DNA from 4 places in the Polaromonas sp. CG_9.11 genome. Region 3 is predicted to be linked to each of the others. Evidence: predicted binding sites of a transcription regulator. Region 3 holds the regulator's gene; each other region holds the start of a gene.
What was found. The regulator FNR, encoded in region 3, switches genes on or off when oxygen is low (the NO sensors DNR and NnrR bind a similar motif). The targets are predictions, from matches to a motif close to TTGATNNNNATCAA.
Positions count from the first base shown of each region.

Region 1: the regulator FNR is predicted to act here: its motif matches at 5,561-5,574, upstream of IWX85_RS03390 (universal stress protein).
Region 2: the regulator FNR is predicted to act here: its motif matches at 3,074-3,087, upstream of IWX85_RS09615 (HAD-IC family P-type ATPase).
Region 4: the regulator FNR is predicted to act here: its motif matches at 3,910-3,923, upstream of IWX85_RS20995 (universal stress protein).

Region 1 covers NZ_JADOVE010000002.1:343,054-350,350, forward strand. The annotation lists gene IWX85_RS03365 (hypothetical protein) at 1-360, shown strand, start outside; gene ubiB (ubiquinone biosynthesis regulatory protein kinase UbiB) at 357-1,910, shown strand; gene IWX85_RS03375 (FmdB family zinc ribbon protein) at 2,041-2,421, shown strand; gene IWX85_RS03380 (DUF502 domain-containing protein) at 2,421-3,050, shown strand; gene aspS (aspartate--tRNA ligase) at 3,117-4,904, shown strand; gene IWX85_RS03390 (universal stress protein) at 5,058-5,501, opposite strand; gene IWX85_RS03395 (sensor histidine kinase) at 6,028-6,849, shown strand; gene IWX85_RS03400 (response regulator transcription factor) at 6,849-7,297, shown strand, end outside.
Region 2 covers NZ_JADOVE010000009.1:98,499-105,795, forward strand. The annotation lists gene IWX85_RS09605 (long-chain fatty acid--CoA ligase) at 1-1,246, opposite strand, end outside; gene IWX85_RS09610 (TAXI family TRAP transporter solute-binding subunit) at 1,636-2,976, shown strand; gene IWX85_RS09615 (HAD-IC family P-type ATPase) at 3,177-5,879, shown strand; gene IWX85_RS09620 (SDR family oxidoreductase) at 6,476-7,297, opposite strand, start outside.
Region 3 covers NZ_JADOVE010000013.1:73,628-80,924, reverse strand. The annotation lists gene IWX85_RS12215 (sulfite exporter TauE/SafE family protein) at 363-1,037, opposite strand; gene hemN (oxygen-independent coproporphyrinogen III oxidase) at 1,047-2,429, opposite strand; gene fnr (fumarate/nitrate reduction transcriptional regulator Fnr) at 2,667-3,389, shown strand; gene IWX85_RS12200 (hypothetical protein) at 3,429-3,722, opposite strand; gene IWX85_RS12195 (FixH family protein) at 3,802-4,059, opposite strand; gene ccoG (cytochrome c oxidase accessory protein CcoG) at 4,078-5,496, opposite strand; gene ccoP (cytochrome-c oxidase, cbb3-type subunit III) at 5,594-6,514, opposite strand; gene IWX85_RS12180 (cbb3-type cytochrome c oxidase subunit 3) at 6,511-6,690, opposite strand; gene ccoO (cytochrome-c oxidase, cbb3-type subunit II) at 6,711-7,297, opposite strand, start outside.
Region 4 covers NZ_JADOVE010000020.1:42,825-50,121, forward strand. The annotation lists gene IWX85_RS15990 (DUF6671 family protein) at 1-157, shown strand, start outside; gene IWX85_RS15995 (carbonic anhydrase) at 439-1,161, shown strand; gene IWX85_RS16000 (chromate transporter) at 1,250-1,834, opposite strand; gene IWX85_RS16005 (chromate transporter) at 1,831-2,406, opposite strand; gene fabG (3-oxoacyl-[acyl-carrier-protein] reductase) at 2,691-3,434, opposite strand; gene IWX85_RS20995 (universal stress protein) at 3,415-3,843, opposite strand; gene IWX85_RS16020 (universal stress protein) at 3,984-4,826, shown strand; gene IWX85_RS16025 (hypothetical protein) at 5,072-5,272, opposite strand; gene IWX85_RS16030 (hypothetical protein) at 5,519-5,782, opposite strand; gene IWX85_RS16035 (DsbA family oxidoreductase) at 5,930-6,598, shown strand; gene IWX85_RS16040 (hypothetical protein) at 6,611-6,937, opposite strand.

The DNA.
Region 1 (7,297 bases), on a different contig from region 3:
CTGTCCCGCCTGATCGGCGATGCGCCCGCCCATGCGCTGGCTGACGCCGGACGACGACTGGCCTCAGGACTGAGGCAGTTTTTGACAAAGGCACCGCTGGCGCCTGTTGCGCAGAGCGCAACCACATCCCCTGGAACGCCGGTGACACCAGCGGCTGCCACGCCGCCGCGCAGGACTGCACCTGTCGGGCCCTTGTCGCCGGCCTCAGCAGCCAGCCCCTTGCCTGCCGAGGCGGTTGCAGATCCTGCCGAACCCACCGCTCAGGATGACGCAACCGGCGCCCCCTTGTTTCCCGGCGAAACCAGCAACCATGGCCCGGCAGGCCCAGCATCTTCCATGCCGCCCGGGACTGCTGCATGAGCCGGATTTTCCGGGGGTTCTTCATTGTCTGGACCGTGCTGCGGTTTGGGCTGGACGAACTGGTCCTTTCAAGTTTCGAGAAGCCATGGATCCGCCTGCTCTCGCGGATCGTGTCGTTTGGGCGTAACCTCAAAGCTCCCCGGGGAGAGCGTCTCCGGCAGGCGCTTGAACACTTGGGGCCAATTTTTGTCAAGTTCGGTCAGGTGCTTTCCACCCGCCGTGACCTGCTGCCGCCTGACATTTCTGATGAATTGGCGCGGCTGCAGGATCGCGTGCCACCGTTTCCTTCTGCTGTCGCGGTGGCGATCATTGAAAAAGCCTTTGGCAAGCCGATTGATCGCATCTTCGAAAGCTTTGAGCAGACGCCGGTCGCCAGTGCATCGATAGCGCAGGTTCACTTTGCCACTCTCCCGGGTGGCCGCGAGGTGGCGGTCAAGGTGCTTCGGCCGAACATGGTGGCCGCTTTCAGGAAGGATTTGGCGCTGATGCGCATGATGGCTGGCTGGATCGAGCGCGCATCAAAAGACGGCAAACGCCTCAAGCCGCGCGAGGTGGTGGCCGAATTCGACAAGTACCTGCACGACGAGCTTGACCTGCTGCGCGAGGCATCGAATGCAGCTCAACTGCGCCGCAACATGCAAAGCCTGAATCTGGTGATGATTCCGGAGATGTACTGGGACTACTGCATGCCGGATGTGATGGTGATGCAGCGCATGTATGGGGTTCCGATTGGCCAGACCCAGCGTCTCCGTGATGCCGGGGTTGACATGAAAAAACTGTCGCGCGACGGCGTCACGCTGTTTTTTACCCAGGTGTTTCGCGACGGCTTCTTCCATGCTGACATGCACCCCGGCAACATCCAGGTCAGTCTGGCGCCAGAAACCTTTGGACGCTTGATTTCTCTCGATTTCGGCATCGTCGGTACGCTGACCGAGGTGGACAAGGAATACCTGGCGCAAAATTTCAGCGCCTTTTTCCAGCGTGACTACAAGCGCGTGGCCGAGCTGCATATCGAATCGGGCTGGGTTCCGCCGGCCACCCGTGTCGATGAACTGGAGTCTGCTATTCGTGCCTGCTGCGAGCCCATGTTCGACCGACCACTCAAGGAACTTTCCCTTGGCATCGTGCTGATGCGGTTGTTCCAGACGTCGCGCCGCTTTCAGGTGGAAATCCAGCCGCAACTGGTCCTGCTGCAAAAAACGCTGCTCAATATCGAAGGGTTGGGACGCGACCTTGACCCTGACCTGGACCTGTGGAGCACGGCCAAGCCTTTCCTGGAGCGCTGGATGCTGGAGCAGGTCGGCCCTGAAAAACTCTTGGCCCAACTCAAGGCAGAAGCACCGTCGTATGCCAAATTGCTGCCCATGTTGCCGCGTCTCATGGCGCAGTACCTGAAGGCAGGGCCTCCAACCCACTACATCCGCCTGAACGAATTGCTGGCGGAACAAAAACGGACAAACAAGCTGCTGCAAAGCCTCATTTACGGTGGGCTGGGTTTTGTTCTGGGGCTGATCTTCATGCAGTTCGTATTGCGCATACGATTGTTTTGATGCGAAATTCCGCACGGCACGGATAGCCGGAACCCTTTGATCCGCATGCTGGGGCAAGCCCTATAATTGAAGGCTTTGTACCGCCTGGCCTTTGTTGGCGGAAAACTCCAGGAAAACGAGCTCAAGCACCATGCCCATCTACGCCTACAAATGTGAATCCTGCGGATTCGCCAAGGATGTATTGCAAAAAATGTCGGACGTTCCGTTGTCGGTGTGCCCGCATTGCAATGCATCGAGTTTCAAAAAGCAGTTGACTGCCGCTGGTTTTCAACTCAAGGGTTCAGGCTGGTATGTCACGGATTTCCGGGGCGGCAACAGTGGTGCACCCGCTGCAAAACCTGCCGAGACACAGGCCGGCGAGTCAGGGCCCGCCGGCAAGACGTCCCCGGATGCTGGCTCCAATTCCGCTTCGACAGCAAGTCCTGCCGCAACGCCATCGGCTGCGGCATCTTCAGTCCCATCGAGCAGCAGTAACACTAACAGCAGCGGCGCACCTACAAAATCGTCATGATGAGCTCGATCCGCCGGTGGCTGCTGGCTGGACTCCTGGTGCTTGTGCCGCTGGCCATCACCCTGGCAGTACTCAACTGGATTGTGGCCACACTGGACCAGACCCTGTTGATCCTGCCGGTTGCATGGCATCCGGACCGGCTGCTGGGTTTTCATCTGCCTGGCTTTGGCGTGCTGCTGACGCTGGGAATCGTGCTTCTGATGGGCGCCATCGCCAGCAACTTCCTGGGCAGAAAACTTCTGATGGTCGGCAATGCCCTGTTGCGCCGCATTCCCATCGTCCGGTCGATCTATTCCAGCGTGAAGCAGGTTTCCGACACCCTGTTTTCCGAAAACGGCAACGCCTTTCGCAAAGCTCTGCTGGTGCAATGGCCGCGCGAAGGTGTCTGGACCATTGGTTTCCTCACCGGCTTGCCAGGCGGCGACGTCGTGAATCATTTGCCTGCGGACTACGTCAGCGTCTATGTTCCGACCACGCCAAATCCCACTGGTGGCTATTTCGTCATGCTCAAGAGAGCCGAATGCATTGAGCTGAAGATGAGTGTTGACGAAGCACTGACCTATGTCATCTCAATGGGCGTCGTGGTGCCTGCCGCCCGCCCTGTACCCCCACTCAATCCCCCCTTGTAAACAGCGCAGTAGCGCTGATCATCCCGAGTATTTCTTATGGCTATCGCTGATACACAAAGCGCTCAAATGCGTACAACCTATTGCGGTCTGGTGACCGAAAGCCTGATGGGCCAGCCTGTCAGTCTGTGTGGCTGGGTCAATCGCCGACGCGACCATGGCGGTGTGATTTTCATCGATCTGCGCGACCGTGAAGGCTATGTACAAGTGGTATGCGATCCAGACCGTGCCGACATGTTCAGCATTGCAGAAGACGTGCGCAACGAGTTCTGCGTCCAAATCAAGGGCTTGGTGCGCGCCCGCCCGGAAGGCACGGCCAATGACAACTTGCAAAGCGGCAAGGTCGAGGTGCTGTGCCATGAACTGATTGTGCTGAACCCCAGCGTCACACCGCCGTTCCAGCTCGATGACGACAACCTTTCGGAAACCACGCGCCTGACGCACCGGGTGCTCGACCTGCGCCGTCCTTACATGCAGAACAACCTGATGCTGCGCTATCGCGTAGCCATGGAAACGCGCAAGTTCCTCGATGCCAATGGTTTCATCGACATCGAAACGCCGATGCTGACCAAGAGCACGCCCGAGGGCGCGCGCGACTACCTGGTTCCCAGCCGCGTCAACGAAGGCATGTTTTTTGCCCTGCCGCAAAGCCCGCAGTTATTCAAGCAGTTGCTGATGGTGGCGGGTTTTGACCGCTATTACCAGATCACCAAATGCTTTCGCGATGAAGACCTGCGCGCCGACCGCCAGCCTGAATTCACGCAGATCGATATTGAAACGTCGTTCATGGGCGAGCAGGAAATCCGGGACATGTTCCAGGGCATGATGAGCAACCTGTTCAAGACCGTGCTGAAAACCGAGCTGGGTGAATTTCCGGTCATGGCCTATGCCGAAGCCATGCACCGTTACGGTTCGGACAAACCCGATCTGCGTATCAACATGGAGTTCACCGAACTGACCGATGTGATGGCCGATGTGGACTTCAAGGTCTTCAGCGCACCGGCTACGACGGTGGGTGGCCGCGTCGTGGCCTTGCGCGTGCCCGGCGGCGCTGAAATCAGCCGCAGCGAGATCGACGCCTACACTGAGTTCGTGAAGATTTATGGTGCCAAGGGCCTGGCCTGGATCAAGGTCAACGACACAGCCAAGGGGCGCGAAGGTTTGCAAAGCCCCATCGTCAAGAACATCCATGATGCGGCAGTGGCAGAAATCCTCAAGCGCACGGGCGCGCAAAACGGCGACATCCTGTTCTTTGGCGCCGACAAATCCAAGGTGGTCAACGACAGCATTGGCGCACTGCGACTGAAGGTCGGCCACAGTGCATTCGGCAAAAAAACCGGTTTGTTCATCAAGGGCTGGAAGCCGCTGTGGGTGGTTGATTTTCCGATGTTCGAGTACGACGAGGACGCCAAACGCTGGAGCGCGGTGCATCATCCCTTTACCGCACCCAAGGACGGCCACGAAAACTGGATGGACACTGACCCCGGTCGCTGTATTGCCAAGGCCTACGACATGGTGCTTAACGGTTGGGAACTGGGCGGCGGCTCGGTGCGGATCCACCGTGCCGATGTTCAGAGCAAGGTTTTCACTGCGTTGAACATTGGTCCGGAAGAAGCCCAGTTGAAATTTGGCTTTCTGCTCGATGCCTTGCAATATGGCGCCCCACCGCACGGGGGCCTGGCCTTTGGTCTGGACCGCATCGTCACCATGATGACCGGCGCCGAGTCGATCCGCGACGTCATTGCATTCCCAAAAACCCAGCGCGCGCAGTGCCTGCTAACCCATGCACCTAGCCCCGTTGATGAAAAGCAGTTGCGTGAACTGCACATTCGGCTGCGCAATCCGCTGCCGCTCTGAGCGCGTTCACAAGTAGGAAGCCAACTGGGAAAAAGGGCACTTTATAGGTGCCCTTTTTGGTTTCTGAATCTACTTTCCGCTGACCGGACGGTGATCAATGCAGCGCGTTCGGCAACGCTGGCCGAACGCGAATCAAGGTTTGTCAAAGGCGGCTCAACGCAAGACCAATACCGGTACGGTGCTGTGCGTCAATACATGCTGGGTTTCGCTGCCCAGCAGCACCCGCTTGATGCCTTTGCGACCATGCGACGCCATGACAACAAGGTCGCACCCATGTTTCGTGGCTGCGGACATGATGGACTCGGCGACCAGGTCAGACTGCGCAACCACCGCCTTGGCCATGACGCCCTGCGTCCTGGCTTGTTCTTGCACCGCATCTACAACCGCCTGGCCTTTGTCGCTCCACTGTTTCTCGGTACGGGTAATGTCCTCCACGGAAATGGTGATACCCCCTTCAAAATAACTTACCGGGTAGCGCGGCACGACATACAGCGCGACCAGTTCGGCGCCGATGGCTGCTGCCAGTTCAATGGCGCTGTTCACAGCCGTACTTGAAAGATCCGAACCATCAGTGGCTACAAGAATTCGCTGGTACATGATGACTTCTCCAATTTAGATACAAAGTTTCAGCGTAGTTGTATGAAGGCCAGCTGGTTTTGATCCAAGTCAAGCTCAGTGGAAGCCTCAACGATCTTATAACTTTGACAGTTTCCACCAAATCCGTCCCGGATTGCTAGAGCAGATCCCGTTTGATTGGCAACCGTGGCCTACAAGAAAGTCAGTATTTTTTGCTACTCTACTGATAGCTGTCCGCAAATACACAGTTTGTTCGATAGCCATTTTTTATGCTGAAAATTTGCTTTTTTCAACGTGAAGACGTTCCTGCAGTTTTATACAAAAGCTAGCTGAACTGGGTAGCGCAGTCTGTAACCGCAATAACGGTTTGTAGATAAGCCCTCGTATTGAGCGAACTGCATTCACATTTGCTTTAAGGTCATTCCACAAGCAGATACAGAGATGTGCGTTTGCCCTTGTTTCTTCAGGCACGGTGATCACGAATGCTACGAAAAGAAGCACTTCGCCTGACGTCCAGACTGCAAACACCAAATCTTTCGGAGGAACCATGAAAAGCCATACGCATTTTGAAATCGATTCAAAAAGAACGGTACGGGTGGTGGACAAGCGGCCATCCGGTTATCAGTTTTACGGGCTGTCGCCTCTCCCCGAGGAATTTATGCTCAAAACTCCGCTGGAGTCTGCTGAAACTGCACGGTTTTTGGAAGAACGTCGTGCTTTTGCTATAGCGGCACAAGCTATCCGCGAAGAGGAAAAAGCACGCTTGGCACGTGAGTTGCACGATGAGCTCGCGCAGTCATTGACGGCGCTGAAGATGGACACGATCTGGGTGCGCGACCACACTTCATTCGTTCCTGGGATGGTGACGGCGAAACTGACGGAGATGGTGGAAATGCTTGACCGTACCGTGGCTGCAACACGCCGGATGGCGGCCGACCTACGACCGCTGATGCTCGATGATTTGGGGCTGGTGCCAGCGATTGAATGGCTTGCAAGCAGTTTCATTGAGCGTTGTGGTGTGCCATGCGCACTTTTGATCAACGACGAACTGGATCTTGAATTGCCTGAGCCTTACGCAACGGCCGTCTTCCGGATTGTTCAGGAGTCGCTCAACAATATTGCCAAGCATGCGGCTGCTTCGCAGGTCATGGTCACGCTGGACAAGACCCTGGATACGGTGAGGCTGCGAGTGCAGGATGATGGCTGTGGATTCTTTTCGGATGGCATGCGCAAGCCCCAGTCGCTTGGGCTCTTGGGTCTGCGGGAGCGGGCGCAACTCCTTGGTGGAAACGTTGCTATCCGCAGTGTGCGGGGGAAGGGAACTACCGTCGAGGTCAGCATTCCCCTGAACCAGATTGGAGCTCATTAATGATCAGGATCGTCATCGCCGACGACCATGCCATTGTGAGGGAGGGTCTCAAACGTATTGTCACTTCGGCGGAAGACATGATCGTGGTCGGTGAAGCATCGAACGGAATGGAGGTGATGCGCCAAGTGCGGGAGTCTGATTTCGATGTTCTGGTTCTTGACTTGTCCATGCCGGGTCGAAGCGGAATGGAGTTGATCAAACTTGTGCGTTGCGAAAAGCCAAAACTCCGCATTCTTGTGCTCAGCATGCATGAAGAACTGCAATACGCTGTTCGTTCGATCAAGTCGGGCGCTAGCGGCTATCTGACCAAGGAAAGTGCACCGACGCAGTTGATGCAGGTGCTGCGCAAGATTGCAGCAGGCGGTGCCTTCATCAGCACAGGGGTTGCCGAGCAATTGGCCCTCGGCTCCATGCTCGGATCAACCTCGGCAGCGCACGAAAAGCTGAC
Region 2 (7,297 bases), on a different contig from region 3:
TCAAGGGATCGATGACGCGCGATTCGGTGCTCATGAAGGGAATGCCCAGGCATTGCTGCTTGGTGGCGTCGGGCGGGTTGCTGTGCGAAGGCGCGGCGGTTTCAGTCAGGCCGTAGCCTTCGGCAAAGCGCAGGCCGTACTGCTCCCACAGCCGCTGCGCCACGGCCTGCGGCATCGCCGCGCCGCCGCCGCCGATGTACACCAGGCTGCTCAGGTCAAAAGCGGCAAAGTTCGGACTCGCCAGCAGGTCGATCACCATGGTCGGGATATTGGTCCAGTGCGTCACGCGCCAGGTTGAAATCAGCCGGCCGGCCAGTTCGCGGTCCCAGCGCGGCATGATGACCAGTGTGGCGCCGCCATAAATCGACGCATGCATCACCGACACCATGCCGGTGATGTGGAACATCGGAATCACCGACAGCACGACGTTCTCGGACGTGCTGTTGCCCCACAGAGCGCTGGCGACGGCGTTGTGCATCAGGCTGCCATGGGTGTGCATGCAGCCTTTGGGCAGGCCGGTGGTGCCACTGGTGTAGGGCAGCACGGCCAGGTCCTGCGGCGTGCTGGTGTGGTCGGGCAGGTAGCTGATGTCGCTGGCGGCCAGCGCATCGGCCCAGGCCAGCACCGATCCGCCTTGCAGCGCAGGCAGTTCGTGCCGGGTCCCCAGCCAGTCGCACCAGGATTGCGGCATCGCGTCGTCGCCGGTGGTGGCCGTTTTTCCTTCAAAGGCGTCGCTGTAATGCGTCACGATCAGGTGCGCCAGCCGAGCGGCCGGCGGCAGCTCGCCGCTGGCTTTGGCCAGCTCGGGCGCCAGGTCGGCGGCGGTGATGGCGACGTTGACCTCCGGGTCGGTGATGTAGTGCTTGAGTTCCTCTGCGCGGTTCATCGGATTGACCGGCACCACCACCGCATCGACCCGCAGGATGGCGAAATGCGCCACCACCCACTGCGGACAGTTTTGCAGGTTGAGCAGCACGCGGTCGCCTTTCCTGACACCGAGCCGATGCAGCGTGGCGGCCAGGCGCTCGGCCTGCTGCATCACGGCGGCATAGCTCAGTGCCTGGTCGAAAAACACCAGTGCCGGTTTGTCCGGAAAACGCAGCGCGCTGACCGCCAGGTTGTGCCACAGCGAGGTTTGCGGCGGCGTGATGCTGCGCGGCAGGCGCTTGGGCCAGAATGGGTAGTGCAGGTCGTGGCGCGGCGGCGCGCCGGCTACCGGCTGATCGGCGGTGGAAGAACGGGTCAAGGCAGTGCTCCAGGCTGAATAAAGTCCGTACAGGCTAACCCGAGTCCGGGCGATCCGCATTCGGGTAGCTGCTGATGACCCGGCGTTTTTTGTCGCCTGCGTGACGCTGGCTTGGCACCATCGATGACGGCGTGCAGGCGGCCGGACTGGGCCGAGCGCCGCCATGATCCGCCAAGCCCTGCCGGAATCAGGCTTTTCTGGCGTGCAGTGTCGGGCAGTCCTGCGCCGTAAAACCGCGCCTGAACAGGCGTTTTCAGCATGGGGAACCGGCCTTGAGTTTGCTACTTTATTTATAGCTAACAATACCCGTGGATATTGCGCAAAATGCATATTTTTACGTAAATTTCATCCGGAACTGCAGGTCTGTGTCGCATGCTATGGTTCGGCCCATGCCAAAAACCCTACGCTACACCCTGCTGTCACTGCGCGACCTGGTGATTTCTGCCGGTCCGTTTCTTGTACTGGCCGTGGCGCTGCTGGTGCTGGCCTACAGCTGGCTGGACCCGAACCCGCCCAAGCGCGTCACGCTGGCCACCGGCCCGGCGCAAAGCGCCTATGAGGCCTTTGGCAAGCGCTATGCGGAGGCGCTGAAAAAGGAAGGCATCGACGTCGTGCTGCTGCCCTCCGAAGGATCGGCTGCCAACCTGCAGCTGCTGCGCCAGGGCAAGGCTGATTTGGGCTTTGTACAGGGCGGCAGCAGCGAAGCCGGCAACCCACAGGACAAAGAACTTGAATCGCTGGGCAGCCTGTTCCTGGAGCCGGTCTGGCTGTTCTACCGCGAAGACGCGGCGCGCCGGGTCAACCCCCAAGCCACACTGACCGCCCTGACCGAACTCAAGGGGCTGCGCGTCAACGTCGGCACGGCAGGCAGCGGCCTGCCCAGCCTGATGGCCAAATTACTGGAGAGCAACCGCATCGACAGCAGCACGCTGATGGTGTCCGAGCTGGAGCAGACGCCGGCCACTGTGGCCTTTCTGGGCGGCGAACTCGACGCCATCGTGTTCGCCTCGGCGCCCGAGTCGCTGATGGTGCAGATGCTGCTGCAGACGCCTGGCGTCAAGCTGATGGATTTTGCGCAAAGCGAAGCCTATTCGCGGCGTTTTGCGTTTTTAAGCCCGGCGGTGCTGCCGCGCGGCGTGGTCGATCTGGCAGCCCACATTCCGCCACAGGACGTTCGCCTGCTGGCGCCGACCACGACCTTGCTGACCCGCACCGGCACGCATCCGGCGTTGCTGCAGCTGTTCGCGCTGGCGGGCAACGACATCCACGGCAGCGCAGGCTGGTTCAAGCAGGCCCGCGAATACCCCAAACTGGCGCAGAACGAAGTCCCGATTTCAGCCGAGGCCGAGCGCAGCATCCGCAACGACAAGCCGTTTTTACAGCGCTACCTGCCGTTCTGGGTGGCCAACCTGGTCGAGCGCATGTGGCTGGTGATGGGTTTGATCATCGCCATCATGCTGCCGCTGTCGCGCATCGTGCCGCCGCTGTACGAGTTCCGGGTGCGCTCGCGCGTCTTCCGCTGGTATGGCCAGTTGCGGGACATTGAAAACCGCATCGATAACGTGGATGCCACGGACGGGCTGCTTGAAGCGCTGGACAGCCTGGAACGCCGCGCCGAAAAGATCAGCGTGCCGCTGTCGTATGCCAACGAGCTGTATGCGCTGCGCAACAACATCGGGCTGGTGCGCCGGAAACTGCAAAACCGGCCAGTCGTTCAAAAGGAACCGTAGGCGCTTTCCAGCAGCCCGACCGCCATCAGCCAAAGCACGGGCCGATCGCGCAGCGCCAGCGCCAACCAGGCGAGTCGTCGCCTGGGTGAAAGCGCACTTGATTTAACGCAAGGCATCAGGCATTGAGCGACGCCAGGTCCCCGACGCCGTTTGACTTGGCCGCGTTGTGCGCTAGGCTGGCAAATTTGAACGGTCTGCGCATGACTTCAACGACTCCTGCACCCGCCAGCGAGGTGCTATCGAAGAACACGCCGGCACCGTGCTGGCACGCCCTGCCGGTCCAGCAGGTGCTGGCCCGGCTGGCCTGTGACCCGGCGACGGGCCTGAGCGCTGCAGAAGCTGACCGCAGGCGCGCGCAGGACGGCGCCAACACGCTGCCCGAACCGCCGCGCCGTTCCACGCTGGCGATTGTTGTCCGCCAGTTCAAGAGCCCGCTGATCTACATCCTGTTCGTCGCGTCGGTACTGGCGATCGCGCTGTCGCACCATGGCGACGCAGTGGTTATCCTGCTGGTGGTGCTGGCCAACGCATTGATCGGCGCGTTCCAGGAGGGACGCGCCGAACGCTCGATGACTTCGCTGCGCAAACTCTCGGCGCTGCATGTGCGGGCGCTGCGCGGCGGCCACGAAACCTTGATCGAGGCCCGCGACCTGGTGGCTGGCGATGTGCTGCTGCTGGCGGCGGGCGATGCGGTGGGGGCCGATGCACGGCTGATCGAATCGGCCCAGCTGCAGGTGGCCGAAGCCGCGCTGACCGGCGAATCGGTGCCGGTCAGCAAGGCGGCCGCGGCCCTTTGCGAAGACACCGGCTTGGCCGACCGCCACAACATGGTGTTTTCCGGCACCTACGCCACCGCCGGGCGCGGGCGTGCGGTGGTCGTGGCGATTGGCGCCCAGACGGAAGTCGGCCGTATTGCCGGCATGACTGAAAACGCGACCGAGCCCAAGACGCCGCTGGAGCAGCGTATCGATCAGTTCGGCCGTTGGCTGGTGGCGGCGGCGCTGGGGCTGTTCATCGCAGTCGTCGCACTCGGCCTGTACCGCGAACTGCCGCTGGCCGATGTGCTGATGGTGGCGATCAGCCAGATGGTGTCGATGGTGCCCGAGGGCCTGCCGGTGGCCATGACGATCGCGCTGGCCGTGGGCATGCAGCGCATGGCGGGGCGCGGCGCCATCATCCGCCGCCTGTCGGCGGTGGAAACGCTGGGTTCGACCACGGTGATCTGCACCGACAAGACCGGCACCCTGACGCGCAATGAAATGACCGTCAGCCGGCTCTGGCTGCCCGACGGCCTGGAGGTGTCCGTCAGCGGCGTTGGCTACGCACCCGAGGGCGAATTGAGCGCTGAAGATGCCGCTACCCTGCCACTGCTACAGGCCGCCGCGCTGTGCAATGATGCGCAACTGCTGCCGCCCCACGCGTCGCACGCTGGATGGACGGTGCTGGGCGACCCGACCGAAGGCGCGCTGATCGTGCTGGCGGTCAAGGCCGGCATGGACCTGGAAAAACTGGCGCGCGACGCGCCACGTGAAGCCGAACTGCCGTTTGATTCCGACACCAAGATGATGGCCACGCGCCACCGCTGCGCGGATGCCCCGCACCGGGTGTTCATCAAGGGCGCGCCCGAAGCGGTGCTGGGCCTGTGCAGCGCCGGCGATCGCGCATTGACCCAGGCGGCGCACGCCGCCGCCGAAGCCATGGCCGGGCGCGCGCTGCGCGTGCTGGCCTTTGCCGTGGTCGATGACGACCGGCTGGATGCAGGCTTTGGCGCGCTGGCCGGGCGCGCCCGCCTGCTCGGCCTGGTCGGACAGATTGATCCGCCGCGCGAGGAGGTCAAGGCCGCCGTCACCGAATGCCGCACGGCTGGAATCCGGCCCGTGATGGTGACGGGCGACCACAAGCTCACCGGGCTGGCGATTGCCCGCGAGCTGGGGATTGCCCGTGATGGTGACCGTGCGGTCGATGGCGGCGAGCTGGAGCGCATGAGCGAGGCCGATCTGCGCAGCGACCTGTCTTGCATCGCCGTTTTTGCGCGCGTGCATCCGGCGCAAAAGCTGCGCATCGTCGAAGCCCTGCAGGCGCGCGGGGAAGTGGTCGCCATGACCGGCGACGGTGTCAACGACGCACCGGCGCTGGCGCGCGCCGATGTCGGCGTGGCCATGGGCATCACTGGCACCGAAGTCGCCAAGAGCGCTGCCAAGATCATCATCACTGACGATAACTTCTTTACCATCGTGGGCGCGGTCGAACAGGGGCGCGTGGTCTATGGCAACCTGAAAAAGGTCATCCTTTATTTGTTCGCCACCTCGATCGACGAGGTCTCTCTGTTGCTGCTGGCATTGCTGGGCGGCTACCCGTTGCCGCTTGCAGCGGTGCAGATCCTGTGGATCAACATCGTTACCGAGGGCACGCTAACCGTCAACCTGGTGATGGACCCACCCAATGGCGACGAGATGAAGCGCGTGCCGGTGCCGCGCAACGACAGGCTGGTAGACCGGACGATGCTCGGGCGGGTACTGTTGATGTCCACAGCCGCCGTGCTGGTCACCTTCGGCTGGTTCGTGTATCGACTTCATCAGGAAGTGCCCATTGAACTGGTGCGCACCGAAACCTTCACGTTGCTGGCCATGTGCCAATGGTTTAACGTTTTGAACTGCCAGTCTGCCACCCGATCGGCGCTGGCGCTGGGATTGCTGAAAAACCCGTGGCTGCTCGGCGGGCTGTCGCTGAGCATGGGGCTGCAGGCACTGGTGCTGTATGCGCCACCCCTGAACACGCTGTTTTACACCGTGCCGCTGGCGCCCGCCTCGCTGCTGCCGCTGGCCGCACTGGCCAGTTGCGTGCTCTGGGCTGAAGAGCTGCGTAAGCTCATCACCGGGCAACTGTCGATCCAGCACTCATAGACGCCGGTGGTGGCCAGGAACTCGGCAAAGAACTTCAGTTGTGCGTTTGGGGAAGCACTGGCCGTGTGGTCCCACTGCACATGGATTCGGCCGCCCGGTGTGTCCAACGCCATAACTTTGCCCCTGGATTCCGTAGTCCATTACCGAGATCATGAAACGGCTTGCTTAGCCTGAGCCGACGGCCCACAACGAAGGGTACCCGCCCCGGTGCTCCTGCACCAGATGCACAGCGTGAACTGCCCCGGGAATTGAGGAGGCTCCAGCCTTTGAGAAGATGGAGCCATGGGCAAAAAGTCAAACCGTTTTCCCCCAGACGTACGCGAACGCGCTGTAGGGACTACGCCAACGGTTACAAGGACCACACCGTCCTGACGCGCATGGGCAAAGTCACCTTCGAGGCACCGCTGGCTATTGCCAGTCAGCGTTATCCCGCGCCAGGACCCTGGGCGGCAGAAAGTGTACGTGGCGAAAAGTGGCCCCACCGAGGACTGTTTTGCCAAATTCGCAGGCCAATAGCCTGCCATTGAACAGAAGGCAGTGAAAAATCGACCGGCACGGCCGCTTTGCGGCGCACGTCCTTTCTGCTGCCCAGGCTCCTAATCAGCCCGCAGCGCCGCTTTCAGGTCACGCCCAATCTCGGGCCGCTCAGCAAACGGATCTGTCGGATGGGTCTGCTGCATGATGCATTCCATGCGGTTTTGCACATTTCCCAACGCCTTGGGATGGCTGAAGATATAGAACTGGTCGGCGGCCATGGCTTCAAACACTTTTTGCGCAACTTCAGCCGCGGTCACCTTGCCTGAGCCCACCGCCTTGCCGGTCATGGCCTGTCCAATCAACTGGCTTCGCGTCGGCTTTTCAGCGTCAAGATCAGCCGGTCGGTTGCGGTGGCTCTGGCTGATGCCAGTCGGCACGAAATACGGACACAGCACGCTGGCGCCGACCTGGTCGCTGACCAGGCGCAAGTCCTGGTAAAGCGTTTCACTCAAGGAGACAACGGCATGCTTGCTGACGTTGTAAACACCCATGTTGGGTGGATTGAGCAGCCCGGCCATGCTGGCGGTGTTGACGATGTGGCCCTGCCATGACGGGTCTTTGGCGGCAGCCTCCAACATCATCGGGGTGAACAGCCGAACGCCGTGAATCACGCCCCACAGATTGACGCCCAGAACCCATTCCCAGTCCTTCACGGTATTTTCCCAGACCAGCCCGCCCGATCCCACGCCGGCATTGTTAAAGACAAAATGCGGCGCACCAAATCGCTCGAACACGGCCTGGCTCATGGCTTCCATCTGCTGTGCACTGGCTACGTCGAGCCTGAAGGGCAGCACCTCGGCACCAGCCGCTGCCATCTCGGCGCTGGCCTGGTCAAGTGCGTCCTGCTGCACATCAACCAGCACCAGGTTCATGCCCAGTTT
Region 3 (7,297 bases):
AACGAGATCGCCTGGCATATCCGGCGCGGCGCTCAAAGCTCGACAGATTGCCATTTGCTATTTTATTTATAGCTGCTTACTCATATCCAGCATGCGCAAAAGGCATATTCGATACTGAAAATTTTTTCTGATCAGAATATGCACCTCTCAAAGGCTGAAAACCAGCCAACACCAGCAGGGAAGGCAGAACCCGCTTTACCGTGCCGAAGGCTCAGCGGCCTATCAGGAGGCAGCGAACCAACAGCGGAAAGCGCAGGACGCTCATCCCCACCAGCAGGGGCCGCGGAACCGGCTTTGCCGGGCCGCAGGCGCAATAGCCCCCTCGGGGGGCAGCGACCCGCGCAGCGGCGGAGCGTGGGGGCCTAACTCACACACCAGGGCGCCGTGTCATGCGCCAGCCCCATCCACAAGGCCCAGCCAGAAGTGGCGGCCAACGCCAGCCCGGCCAGGCGAATGCCCCATTCACCAGTGCCGCCGCCACGCAGGCGCAGCAGCAGCCAGGGGCCGATCAGCAGGGACACGCTGCTGCCCAGGGCAAACAGCGCCATCGTCAGGGCGCCCTCCAGCGGACCGCCGCTCAGGGCCGCCACCAGCACCGCCGAGTAAAGCAGCCCGCACGGCATGAAGGCCCAGAGTGCGCCAATGGCCAGCGGCGCGCCCCGGCCCCAGGACGCATTGAACGCCCTGACCCGGCGCCACACGCTGCGCGCCGTGCTGTCGAGCCACACCGGCTGGCGCGCCAGCACGACCAGCATCAGGCCCATCATCATCACGGCGACATGAAACAGCGTCCACACCGGGCGCATGACCGCCGTCTGGGTGGTCAGCCACCCCAGGCCCTGCATGGATGCCGCGGCCACTGCACCGAGCAGCGAATAGCTGGCCAGCCGGCCGGCCTGGAAGGTCCAGAGGGCCGAGGTCTTGCGCGCACCGGCTGCGTTGCCAATGCCCGCGCAGGCAGCGCCGCACATGGCGATGCAGTGCGGCCCGCCGGCCAGTCCCATCAGTAATGCCGTCATGGCCAGCGAGGTATTCATGCAGCCGTTCTAGATGATCCGGGAAAACCTTGCCAGCGTACGGTCTGCCTGAAGGTAACGGTCAAACACCATCGCCACGCTGCGTACAAAATAGCAGCCCGTCGCCGTTACCAGAAGGCCGGTGTCACTGACCTCCACCAGGCCCTGCGCCTGCAGGCCGCAAAGCATTTCCAGCTCGGCGGCAAAATAGCGTTTGAAATCAATCAGGTAGCCCAGCTCAATCGACTCGAACTCCAGCTGGCCCTGGGACACCAGCGCCATGATGACGCTGCGCCGCACCAGGTCATCCCGAGACAGCGCCAGTCCCCGCACCACGGGCAGCCGCCCCTGCTGCAGGTCGTCGTAATACGCGTCCAGGGTCTTGGCGTTCTGGCTGTAGGTGGCGCCCACCTTGCCCATGGCGGAGACCCCCAGGCCGATCAGGTCGCCTTCAGGCTGGAAGCTGTACCCCTGGAAGTCGCGGTGCAGGCGGCCCTGGCGCTTGGCAACAGCGAGCGCATGGTCTGGCAGGGCAAAGTGGTCCATGCCGATATACACATATCCGGCAGCCTGAAAGGCCGAAAAAGAGTGCGACTGCATGAAAAGCTTGGCGCGGGCGTCGGGCAACCCGGCAGCATCAATCCGGCGTTGCGACTTGAAACGCTGGGGCAGATGGACATAGGCATACAGGGCAATGGAGTCCGGCCGCAGTTGCACGACCTGCGCCAAGGTGCGGTCAAACGATTCCGGCGTTTGTTGCGGCAGCCCATGAATCAGGTCCAGGTTGATGGACTGAAAACCAATCAGGCGCGCTGCTGCCATCAATGAAAAAAACTGTTCTGCGGGCTGGATGCGGTGAACCGCTTGTTGCACTGCCGGATCGAAATCCTGGACCCCGAAGCTCAGCCGGTTGAAGCCAAGTTCGGCCAGCGTGGCCAGGCGCGCGGCATCAACGGTCCGGGGATCGACTTCAATGGAATAGTCTCCACCCGATGCAATCCGGAAACTCCGCCGCAGCATGGCCATCAACTGGCGCAATTCACCATCATTTAAAAAGGTTGGACTGCCGCCGCCCAGATTCAGCCGGCTGAGTGCCTGACCCGTTCCCAGATGGGCGGCGTACAAATCAAGCTCGCGGCCAAGATAGTGCAGGTAGGTTTCACCGTGCGCATGCTGCCTGGTGATGATCTTGTGGCAGGCACAGTAGTAACAAAGCGATTCGCAGAAAGGGATGTGCACGTAAAGTGACAGCGGCAGCCGCATGGCGGCCGCACCGTTTCGGCGCTGCGCAAGGGCCTGCACCAGCTGTTCGGACGTGAAGGCTTCCACGAAGCGGTCTGCTGTCGGGTACGAGGTGTAACGGGGTCCCGGAACATCGAAACGGCGAAGCAATTCATGAGTGGGGATAGGCATACAATTGATCGCAAGTGCGTTCGTGACGGTTCCTTGAAACGCGCACCCTCGATTTTGGGGCAAGCACTGCCAATGTATCGTGAAGCCCGCATTGCTTGTTTGACCTATGTCAGCGGTCAGCCTGTCTGAAACCAGGCAACGAACCCTCATCAGGAGAATGTCATGTTTGAGGTCACACCAGAGTCCATGGGTACGGGCAAGCGCGGGGAAGTCGCAAGCGAGGACGGGCTCCAGCCCATCAACCCTCTCACCGTAAAAGTTGCCTGCTCGAATTGCAATCTTCGTGAACTCTGCATGCCCATGGGACTGAAAGCCGATGAGCTGGACAGGATTGAGGAAGTGGTCGCCGTACGCCGCAAGGTCAAGCGCGGAGGCCGTCTGTACAGCAACGGTGAAAAGTTCAGTTCCCTGTTTGCCATCCGCACCGGCTTTTTCAAAACCTGCATCACCACCGAAGACGGCCGCAACCAGGTCACCGGATTTCAGATGGCTGGCGAAATTATCGGGCTGGACGGCATTGTCAGGGAACACCACACCTGTGACGCCATCGCGCTGGAAGACGCTGAAGTATGCGTGATGCCGTTTGACCGCATTGAAGAGTTGTCACGGGAAGTTGTCTCCCTTCAACGCCATGTGCACAAGATCATGAGCCGCGAGATTGTTCGTGAACACGGCGTGATGTTGCTGCTGGGCAGCATGCGCGCCGAAGAGCGCCTGGCCGCCTTTTTATTGAACCTGGTCCAGCGGCTGCATGCCCGCGGCTTCTCGCAATCGGAGCTTCTGCTGCGCATGACGCGAGAAGAAATCGGCAGCTACCTGGGCCTGAAGCTGGAAACGGTCAGCCGGACTTTTTCAAAGTTTGTCGAAGACAAGATTATGGAAGTCAAGCAGCGCCATGTGCGCATCCTTGACACCGAAGCGCTCAAGCTGATCGTGAACAACAACCACAAGCCCTACTGAGACTGAAATTTGCCGGCAGATGGCTGACGGGTCGATGGTTCAATTGACCTTCACTTTTTTGGCGCCGTTTTCGGGCTGTCCCTCGGCAGACAATTCGCGACGATTCATTTCGTATGGCGACATGGCAAGCAGGACCGTCAAGGCACTCGACGCCATGGTCAGCCCCCAGAAGACAAAAAAAGCCAAGGTGTAGACGGCCTCGCGAGACAAGGCCAAGGGCTGCCCGAACCAATGCAGGCTTTGTGGATCGACAAAGGCAAACACGAACATTTCTGCCACGCCTGCCAGCAGGAAAGCAGGCCATGCAATCCACATCATTCTTTGAGCCCCCATAGAGTTCAAGTCCTTGTTGTCGTTTGAGGATTGGAAGGACTTGTCATTTGACGCGTGTTTCCTGAATTCATTTCAGTTCTCAAGGCTCGGCAGGCGCCGGGATGCCCGTGGCCGCATGATTTCGAGCCTGCATCGCTGGCGCCATGTTGGTGGACGATGCCTCCGGCTTCACGGCACTCGGCTGTGTTCCCTGGCCGTAGCTGGTCACCACAGGATCGGGAATCTTGATGGCCAGGTACAGGGTAATGAACGAGGCAACAACGACCACCGCAGGCCCTGCAAAAACCATCCATACATGCCCGAATTTCCACCAGGGTTGTCCGTATTCTTCGTTCATGACATTTCCATTGTTAAGTTAGCGGGGCACCAAAAAAACCGACTTCTCAACCACACGACCCGGCGAGTTGACCGCCTCGACTTCAAAATGGATCTCATGCGAGCCTGGACCGGCAGCCTCGTACGGCAATTGCAGGGTAACGGTGACCCCACGCGCCTGGGTCGCATCGACAGTGAATGTGCCTTCTGACGCCAGCACCAGGCCCGGCAAACCGGTGGCTGCGATGCGGTAGTGCTGGGTGGTTTCGGTCGCATTCATCACCTGCAGGCGGTAGACATTTTCAATCTTGCCACCACTCACGATACGCGCCAGCGAAGCACGGTCACGAATGACATCGACCTTGAATGGGGAGCGCAACGCCAGGCTGATGAACAAGGCGGCGGTCACGGCCAGCAAGATGGCCGTATAGACCAGCACCCTGGGACGCAATACACGGCGCAAAAGCTGCGATCTTCCCCAGCCCTGGACCACCGCATTCTGGGTCGAATAGCGAATCAGCCCGCGCGGGTAGTTCATTTTGTCCATCACGGTGTCGCATACGTCGATGCACGCCGCGCAACTGATGCATTCGTATTGCAGCCCTTTGCGGATATCGATCCCCGTCGGACAGACCTGGACACAAAGCGTGCAGTCGATGCAGGAACCCAGGTTCAGGGCAGCCGGATCAGCCTTTTTGGAACGGGAACCCCGGGGTTCGCCGCGCGCCTCGTCATAGGTCACGATCAAGGTGTCCTTGTCGAACATGGCGCTCTGAAAGCGGGCGTACGGGCACATGTACTTGCAGACCTGTTCACGCATGAACCCTGCATTGCCATAGGTGGCAAATCCATAAAAGAAAACCCAGAAGGTTTCCCATGGCCCCATGCCTGCGTTGATGAAACTGACGCCCAACTCCTTGATGGGCGTGAAATAACCGACAAAGGTAAACCCTGTCCACAGCGCCAGGGCCATCCACAAAAACTGCTTACTGGCCTTGCGTGCCAACTTGTTGACGGACATGGGACTTGCATCAAGTCGCAAACGTGCCGAACGATCGCCTTCGGTCACCTTTTCAAGCCAGAGAAAGATTTCGGTATAGACCGTTTGGGGACAGGCGTAGCCACACCACTGGCGACCGGCCACAGCCGTGAACAGAAACAGCCCCAACGCCGAAATGACCAGAATTCCCGACAGGTAAATGAAATCCTGCGGGTAAAGAACCAGTCCAAGAATATAGAAGCGCCGCGCTTCCAGATCGAACAATACAGCTTGGCGCTGGCCCCACTCCAGCCATGGGAGGCCATAGAAGACCAGCTGGGTGATAAAAACCATGGCCCAACGCCACTTTGAAAAAAATCCCGTGACGCTGCGTGGATAAATTTTCTTCTGGGCCTGGTAGATGCTGCCTGATTCGCCATGGCCGGTTGCTGACGCAGCCTGCAGCTGCTCTCCAGCCATCACCGCGATAGGAATGACTTTTCGGGGAGTCGGCTTTAAATTATCCACAGGGCATGCTCCATGCAAAACCCCAGTAGGGACCTTGCCGGGTAAAAAATCACTTCAGCGCTACTGCGCCTGGCTTGTTGGACAAGCTCCAGACATAAGATGCCAACACATGAATCTGGGATTCGGTGAGCTTGCCTTCTTGCGCTGGCATCTGGTTGACCTTGCCATTGTTGATCATGGCCACGATGGCGTTTTCACCCCACCCATGCAACCAGATATCGTCGGTGAGATTAGGCGCGCCGATGGCCTGGTTGCCTTTTCCATCCACGCCATGGCAAGCCGCGCAGGCGCCAAACTTGCTCTTTCCAAGGGAAGCCTTGACTGAATCGTGCGGACTGGCTGACAGGCTCAAAACATAATGCGCCACATTGCGTACGTCATCTGAAGACCCCACTGCGGCAGCCATGGGGGGCATGTTGCCGATGCGTCCCTTGACCAGTGTTTCGACAATCTTGTCAGGCGTGCCGCCATGCAGCCAGTCCTTGTCCGACAGATTGGGAAATCCCTTGCTGCCACGGGCATCCGATCCATGGCATTGCGAACAGTTGTTCATGAACAGGCGCTCGCCAATCGCCATGGCCTGGGGATCGCCTGCAACGTCTTCAGGCTTCATGCTGTTGAACCTGGCATACAGGGGCTCGACTTCCCTGTTGCCTTTGGCCACCTCAGTCTCGTACTGGCTGATGGCGCTCCAGCCAAACTTGCCGGCATAGTTGCCCAGGCCCGGGTACAGGGCAAGATAAGCCAGCGCAAAAATAACGGTGATGATGAACAGCCACACCCACCAGCGCGGCAGCGGGTTGTTCATCTCGCGCAGGTCGCCGTCCCACACGTGACCGGTGGTGTTGTCATTGGCCGTCATGGCTTTGGCCTTGCCGCTGAACCACAGCAGCAGCAAGCAGGCCAAGATGCCGACCAGCGAGATGCCCGTCACATAGAACGACCAGAAATTACTGGTGAAATCACTCATTTTTTTCTTCCTTGTCCGGTTTCCGGCCGCTGCACGCTTTCGTCTTGCGCAAAGGGCAGCTGGGCCGCCTCGTCAAAACCCTTGGCATTGCGGCTGGACCAGGCCCACGCGACGATGCCGATGAAAACGAGAAAAGTGGCCACCGTCACGATGGACCTGAGGGTGTTGATATCCATGGTCATGTGCCTTTGCCCGCTTATTTACGGTGAATGCCGAGCACCTGCAAATAGGCGATGACGGCTTCCATCTCGGTTTTTCCCTTGACATCCGTGGCCGCCGACGCGATTTGCGCATCTGTATAAGGCGTACCCACCGTGCGCAGTCCCTGCATGTGGGCCTTGATCGATACATCATCCACGATGCTTTTCGTCAGCCATGAATAGGCGGGCATGTTGGACTCGGGCACCAGGTCGCGTGGATTGTTCAGGTGAATCCGGTGCCATTCATCGCTGTACTTTCCGCCTACCCGCGCCAGATCGGGGCCGGTTCGCTTGCTGCCCCACTGGAATGGATGGTCATAGACGAACTCGCCCGCGACGGAATAAGGTCCGTAGCGCAGCGTTTCAGCGCGGAACGGGCGAATCATTTGCGAATGGCAGTTGTAGCAGCCTTCGCGCTGGTAAATGTCACGGCCGATCACCTGCAACGCGGTGTAGGGCTGCAGCCCTTTGATGGGCTCGGTCGTCGACTTCTGGAAAAACAGCGGAACGATCTCCACCAGGCCGCCGACAGCCAGCACCAGCAGAATCAGCACGATCATCAGGAAGTTGCTGGTCTCGACCT
Region 4 (7,297 bases), on a different contig from region 3:
GACGATCACCGGTCTGCCATGTGCCATCTGTGCAGCTGCTACCCGACAGCCTTTAGCCGACATCTGGTCTTGCTGGCATTGCGGTCATGGCGATGAAAAGCGCCGGCTGGACACCGACCATGCCGATCCATCCCGTTGTGACTACTGCAATCCCTGAGCCGGTTGGTTGTCGTGCTTTGAACTAGAGTCAAGACGCACGAGCCCAGCAATGCGCCGACGCCCGGGCGCCACATCAAATAAATTTTCTTGCCCCAGGCGATCGCAGCGCTGGCCGACGCCAGCAGTCCGTCCGGGCAGTTGATGAAATTAGCCGCCAGCTTCAGTGAATGCCTTGGTTGTCTTGATACCTTTTCAAACATTAACTCCCATCGTGTTAAGAAAACTCTCTAAATTTTTTCGTAAACTGCCAACGGCTTTTCACCTTAATTAGGAGTTCAGATGTACCAAGATGACACGTCTCGACGGGCTTTTTTCCAGCGAAGCTGCTGCGGGGCGGTGGGCCTTGCCGGATCCTTCAACCTTTTGCCGGCCTATGCTGCCGAAGGAAAAAGGACGAATCTCACGCCCAGTCAGGCGCTCGAAAAGCTCAAGCTCGGGCATAAAAATTTCCTGGATGACAAGCCAACGGCTGCTACCACTCGCGACAGTGACCGGCGTGTGGAAATAGCCCGGGGTCAAATACCATTTGCAGTGCTGGTGGGTTGCTCCGACAGCCGCGTGGCGCCGGAAGTGCTCTTCAATACCGGACTCGGTGAGCTGTTCATCGTGCGCAATGCGGGCAACACGGTAGACACCGTGGCGCTCGGCAGCATCGAGTATGCCGTGCAGGTACTCGGGGTGCCCTTGATTCTGGTACTTGGCCATGAACGCTGTGGCGCCGTGGAGGCTGCGCTGTCGGTGGTTGAAAAAAATACGGTGTATCCCGGCAGCATTGGCCGGATGGTCGAGCCAATCATCCCCGCTGTGCTCAAGGCCAAGGCCTCGGGCAAGTACAAGGGTGAAGAAATGCTTGATGCGGCGGTGCATGAAAATGTACGGCGCACGGTCGATCGGCTTCGCACATCCGAGCCAACGTTTATCGATTCATTACGCTCGGGCAAACTGATGGTCGTTGGCGCCTCCTACGACCTGGATGACGGAAAAGTCGACTTTTTCGTATAACGTCCAGGCGTCTTTACGATCTGCCTCGATGCTTGAGGGCGAACCTGGGTCGAAGTCAAAGCGGAGATCTTTTCGTTTTCCTGTTTCGTTATACGAAACCAAACCAGCCGAGCAGGGCACCAGCGCTCAGCAGCCAGAGCAGGTGCGTCCTGGTGCGCCAGACGATGACAGCGGTGGCTGCCGTCACCAGCCACACAGGCCAGTGTTGCAGTGAACTGCCGTTGGCGCTGGCAAGAATCCAGCCGGTGGCCATCAGCAGTGCTACGACGATGGGCGCCATGCCATGCTTGAAGGCGCGCACCGCGCGCAACTCGCGGTTGCGGTGGCCCCATTGGGCAGCGGCATAGGTCAGCACCGTGCTCGGGATCAGGATGCCCATCAGCGCCAGCACAACGCCGAGCAGGCCCGTCAACATGCCGCCGGCATTCAGGCCGACATTCCAGCCGAGCAGGGCGACAAACAGCACGTTCGGGCCGGGCGCGGCCTGGGCGATGGCAATCGAGGCATTGAACTGTGCGTCGGTCAGCCAGTGCTGCTGGTCCACCAGGAAGCGGTGCATGTCGGGCGCGGTCGTGATGGCACCGCCGATCGACAGCAGGGACAGCGTCAGGTAATGCAAAAACAGGTTGATCCAGTCCTGCAGACCGAACACAAGGGTGAGCGGTTCAGTCATGGCTTGAGCTTTCGATAGGCCAGGGTGCAGGCCACGCTGCCCAAGCCGAACAGCACATAAAACAAGGGCCAGCGCAGCAGCGCTATGGCGACAAAGCACATTACGCCAAAAGCTATGCACAGACGAAGACCGAGTACATTTTTCAGCAGCGCGCCAAACAGTTTCAGGCCGGTCGCCGCAATCAGTCCGGCCGCCACGGCGCCCATGCCGCGCAGCGCGCCAGCCACGCCGGGGTGGTCGGCAAACTGGGCATAGACCAGCGCCAGTAGCAGCACCAGGATCAGCGGTACGGACAGCATGCCGGCCAGCGCCGTCATCGCGCCCTTCAGGCCAAAGTAACGCCCGCCAATCATCAGGGAAAGGTTCACCACGTTGGGGCCCGGCATGATTTGCGCCACCGCCCAGTCTTCGATGAATTCCTCGCGCGTCATCCAGCGCTTTTTCTCGACCAGTTCGCGCTGCACCACAGCCAGCACGCCGCCGAAACCCTGCAGCGCCAGCAAAGTGAAGGAAACGAACAGATCAGTCAGGGATCGGGGTTGCGGAGGGTCTTGTACCGGCAGGGAAGGCATGCGGGAATTATCGCTGTTAGCCTGGAAAACGAAGGCGAGGCTGGATGACGTGAACAGGCGCTGAACATTTAAAAATGATAGCTGCTAGTGCCCGTCCAACATGCGCAAAAGGCAAAAAACACCAAAAAAACCAAGATAAACCGTCTGGACCGGCGATGCGCGGCTTGCCGCCACGCCATTCACGCTAGCGGCCATCGGGTCTTAAGACAGGCAGGCCGGCGCTCAAGCTGTCCCTGTTGGCGTCACGCGTCGCAGCAGACAAGCGCAGACTCAGGACCAAAGCGTCAAACCGTCATGCCGCCGGACACTTCAATCACCGCGCCATTGACATAGCTGGCCTCGTCACTGGCCAGGAAGGCATACACGTTGGCAATTTCTTCCGGCTGGCCCAGCCGCTTGAGCGGCACGCGGGTTTCCATTTCCTTCAGGACGTTTTCAGGAATCGTGGCAAGTATCGGCGTGGCAATGAAGCCGGGCGCCACAGCATTGACGCGGATTCCCTTGGGGCCAAGTTCGCGGCTCCAGGTCTTGGTGAAGCCGATGACGCCGAATTTGGTCGCAGCATAGTTGGTCTGGCCAAAGTTGCCGTAAATGCCAACCACCGAACTGGCATTGAAAATCACGCCCTGGCCCTGCGAAATCATGGTTTCGGCGACCGCCTGCGCGCAATGGAACACGCCGCGCAGGTTGACGTCGATCACGCGGTCAAATTGCTCCAGCGTCATCTTGACCAACCGCGCATCCTGCGTGATGCCTGCGTTGTTGACGAGTGCGTCGATGCGGCCAAACTGTGCCTTGACCTTGGCAACGACTTCATCGACCACGACGCGCTGCGTCACGTCCATGACATGGCCCACGGCCTGCGCGCCAAGCGCCTTGCATTGGCAAACCGCCTCTTCAATCGCCGCCGGGTGAATGTCGCAAACGATGACGATGGCGCCTTCGCTGGCGAACTTGAGCGCGGTGGCCAAGCCGATGCCCTGTGCTGCACCGGTGATGAGGCTGACTTTATTCTGGAGTCTTGGCATGGAGATGCTTGTAAATGGCTGTATGGAGAGGGGAGTGCGACAGCCGATGGGCCGGTGCGGGCGGTTTCAGGCGCCTATGGTAAACGGGCTCCGGCTGTCGGCATCGCTGTCGCCCGACCGGGCCATCGCCATGGCATCGTCGAGCACCTTGGCGCCGGCTTCGCGCATGGCCAAACCAGCGCGCCGAAGAGCCGCCGAATTGCTTGTAGCCGGTCAGGTAAGCGAGTTGTTCCACCCCGTGGATCAACCTTACCCGGCCGCCCGATTCCCTGGCCATCTGCAGTGCGGCGACCAGTTTCTTGCTGGCGCTGCCACTTTCGTCGACCGGGACAAGTATTCGCTGGTACATGGGCTGCGCCTTGTGCAAACCGGTCGGGCCAGGCTTGCGGCTTGCCGCGTTGACATGCATCAAGTGGCGCGCAGCGAAGGCCGGGTGCCGAAGGACCCGGTTGCCGGCGCTGGCAGTAGGCGCTGCTTGATCTGGGTCAATCCGCAGCGGCTTGCCAGCCTGTATGGTTGCAGCATCACCACTTGCTGAGGGAGCCGGCCATGAACAAAGCGCTTGCACAACTGCTGGTACACATGGACGCCTTGCCGAAGGCGCAGCAGCGACTGCAAGCCGCGCGACGGCTTGGCCAGGCGCAAGGCGCTGCGGTGACGGCGCTGTACGGCGTGATGTCGCACTTCGTCGGGCTGCCTTTCTCGCCTGAAATCGGTCCAGGCATCGCTTCGGCACTCCAGGACATCGATGACCAGCGGCGTCAGCTGGCGCGCAGTGCCTTCGAACAGGCGCTGTCAACGCCCGGATCGGCCGTTGAATGGGCCGAAATCCACCAAGACCCGATGATGGCGGCGTTTGCGCAACAGGCTTTTTATGCCGATCTGTTGGTGCTGGGCCAGCATGACCCGGCCACTGCTTCATCGTCCGGCGTGCCGCACGATTTTGCCGAGAACATGTTGCTCATGAGCGGCAAGCCAGCCCTGATCCTTCCGCATGCTGGCATTCCTCCCGACGTGATTGGTGAAACCGTGGTGATCGCCTGGAAACCGGCGCGCGAAGCGGCCCGCGCCGTGAGCGCGGCCATGCCACTGCTCAAGTGCGCGCGGCGCGTCGTCATCCTGTCGTGGTCCGGCGACGATGAAACCGTGTTGGGCAAGCGGCTCGACCTGCGCGGCTACCTCCGGCTGAACGGCGTCCAGGCAAGCGGGCTGGAGCAGGGAAGCGAGCCTTCGGCGCTGGGTGAATTGATTCTCTCGCGTTCCTACGACATCGGTGCCGACCTGCTGGTGATGGGCTGCTACGGTCACAGCCGGGCGCGTGAGTGGGTGCTGGGCGGCACCTCGCGCACCGTGCTGGAGTCGATGACCTTGCCGGTCCTGATGTCACACTGACTTTCACTGCCCGGCCGCCGCATGCCGACAGGCGCCGGGTGCGCAAGGTTCAGGGGCTGCGCAAACGACCATCTAGCGCAGACCATTTGGCTGCCAGCAGTTGCGCTTTGGCTTCGCAGCGGCTTCGCCAACGGAAGGCTCATGTGATTGAAGAAGCGGCCCATGGAAGTGTTGACGGTGTCGCTGATGTCGGAACCAAGTAAACGCAGCTTGCACTTGATGATCTTCGCTGGGTTGATTGAAGTCTAAGAATTGAGAAGCCGGAATTTCCAGCTGCCGACATCCAGCTTGTCCACGACGCGGGAAATACCTTGCGCCGGGATCGCAGCGTCAACGGACGCTTCACGCTGCGCCATCGAAGGCACCGCGCCTTTCAGTTCTACCACGTCCTCCTTGAGCTCGACAGGGGCATGCTCCGGCTGGTAGCGCGTTCTGGGAACCAGCACCGCCGCCCTGTTGGCAGGGCTGTCGCACAAGGCCGGCTAAGCCATGTTGGCATCCTGCAGCGCAATGCCTGCATACGGGCTTGCACTGGATACGCATCAATCTGGCGCAAAACGCGCAGCCGCCGCAGGTGCCGCCCCGCCAGGGAATGACTACCCGCTGGCCGGTGGTCAACCGGCGAACCGGATGGTGTTGCGCCAGGACAAACGCCTTCAGGCGGTGCAGCAGGATGCCGTGCAGGACTGCGGTCACAAGGCCGAAATTGCACCTTTCACCTGTAACCCCTGCCGGGCGAGCAGCGGCAAGTGGCCGCTGTGGTCAATGAGTGCATGGTTGAGGATGACTGCAACGATGCTGGCCGGATCGATGGAAAGAGGCGCACAGTTGCATACGCCCAATTGCTTGTAATCCAGGCGCCGTCCGCCATCCGCCGGATCGCTTGGTTGGCCCCGCCGACGCAGGTACTTGGAACCATTGACGCTGCCAGCCCCACCCATGAAATGGAATCGCATGCCCGCCTTCATGACGACCGGCAACAGTTCGGCTTGAATGCATCAAGTCCATCCGTTGGTGGACAGTGCTTGAGAATTCACTTCCGTACAAAGCCTAGTAAACTGGCTGTTTCATCTCAGGCTGGCCCAGGATTGCGGCAAAAAATCATGACCACCTTCCTCAAAATCGACTTTGTTTCCGACGTTTCATGCCCCTGGTGCGCCATTGGCCTGAAGGCGCTGGACCAGGCGCTGGCGCGCGTGGCTGGCGACATCACGGCCGAACTGCACTTTCAGCCCTTCGAGCTCAATCCGAAGATGGCACCCGAAGGCCAGGAAATCACCGAACACATCACCGAAAAGTACGGCATCACGCCTGAACAGGCCGATGTCAACCGTGAAAACATTCGACAGCGCGGTGAGCAACTCGGCTTTACCTTCAGCCGGGCGGACCAGCCCGGAGGAGGGCGCAGCCGCATCTACAACACGTTTGACGCCCATCGCCTGCTCCACTGGGCAGGGCTTCAGGAAGCCGGCTTGCAAAAGGTCTTGAAGGAAGGCCTGCTAAAAGCCTACTTCACCGACGGCCACAGTCCTGCCTCACATGCAGTGCTGGTCCGGGTTGCAGGCGAGAGTGGCCTTGACCCGGTGCAGGCTGCCGAGATACTGGCAAGCCATGCCTATGCCAAGGAAGTGCGTGAACGCGAATCGTTTTACCAGACGCAGGGGGTGCATTCGGTGCCTGCGGTCATCATCAACGACCGCCACCTGATTTCCGGCGGCCAGCCGGTCGAGGTGTTCGAGCAGGCGCTGCGACAGATTGCCGCGGCGGGCTGACTCCCCTCGGCATCAGTCCGTCTGCTTTGCAGCGGCCGCATCACGTTGACCGTTGCCACAGGCGGTCGCATGGCTGGGTTTCACGGTGCCGTCGCTGTCGCGGCGCAGCGTTTTTGGAGCCGATGGGCTGTCTGACCCGGAATCGCCACCGCCCTGGCCTCCTTCCTGGCTCGAACTGCCGGCGTCCCGGCCGAACGAATTATCAGCGTGACCATAGCCCCCATATTCCGCGCCGGCCTGGTCGGGGTGGTTTTGCGGCCCGTCCTGCAGTTCCTTGTCTGGCAAAAGCTCGTCCTGGACAGCCGGCCGTGTCTGGCCTTTGCGCTCGCTGGGGTTCATGTCAGATTCCTTGGTGAAAGTGGGAATGTACAAAGGTTGCCCCGCAGGTACCAGGCCAAATTGTCGAGCGAAAGAAATGCAAGCCCATGGACACCCAGCGAACCGAGGGAAGGAGCATGGCATTGACTTTACGAAGTGGGCGTGAAAACCCGTGTCGGACCCGGATGAACCCGGTGTAGGACAAGCCAGGGGTTTTAGACATGAATGAAAGCAAGTCCCCAAGAGTCTTCTTGCTATCGAATAAATAGCTGTTAATGTAGGCAGGCTATGCGCTGGATTGACATGTTTTAAAAAAATCATTCAAAGTCAGCGCATGGCCTGTCAGCTGTACCACTGGCTTGGCATCCAGGGTCGTGGCGC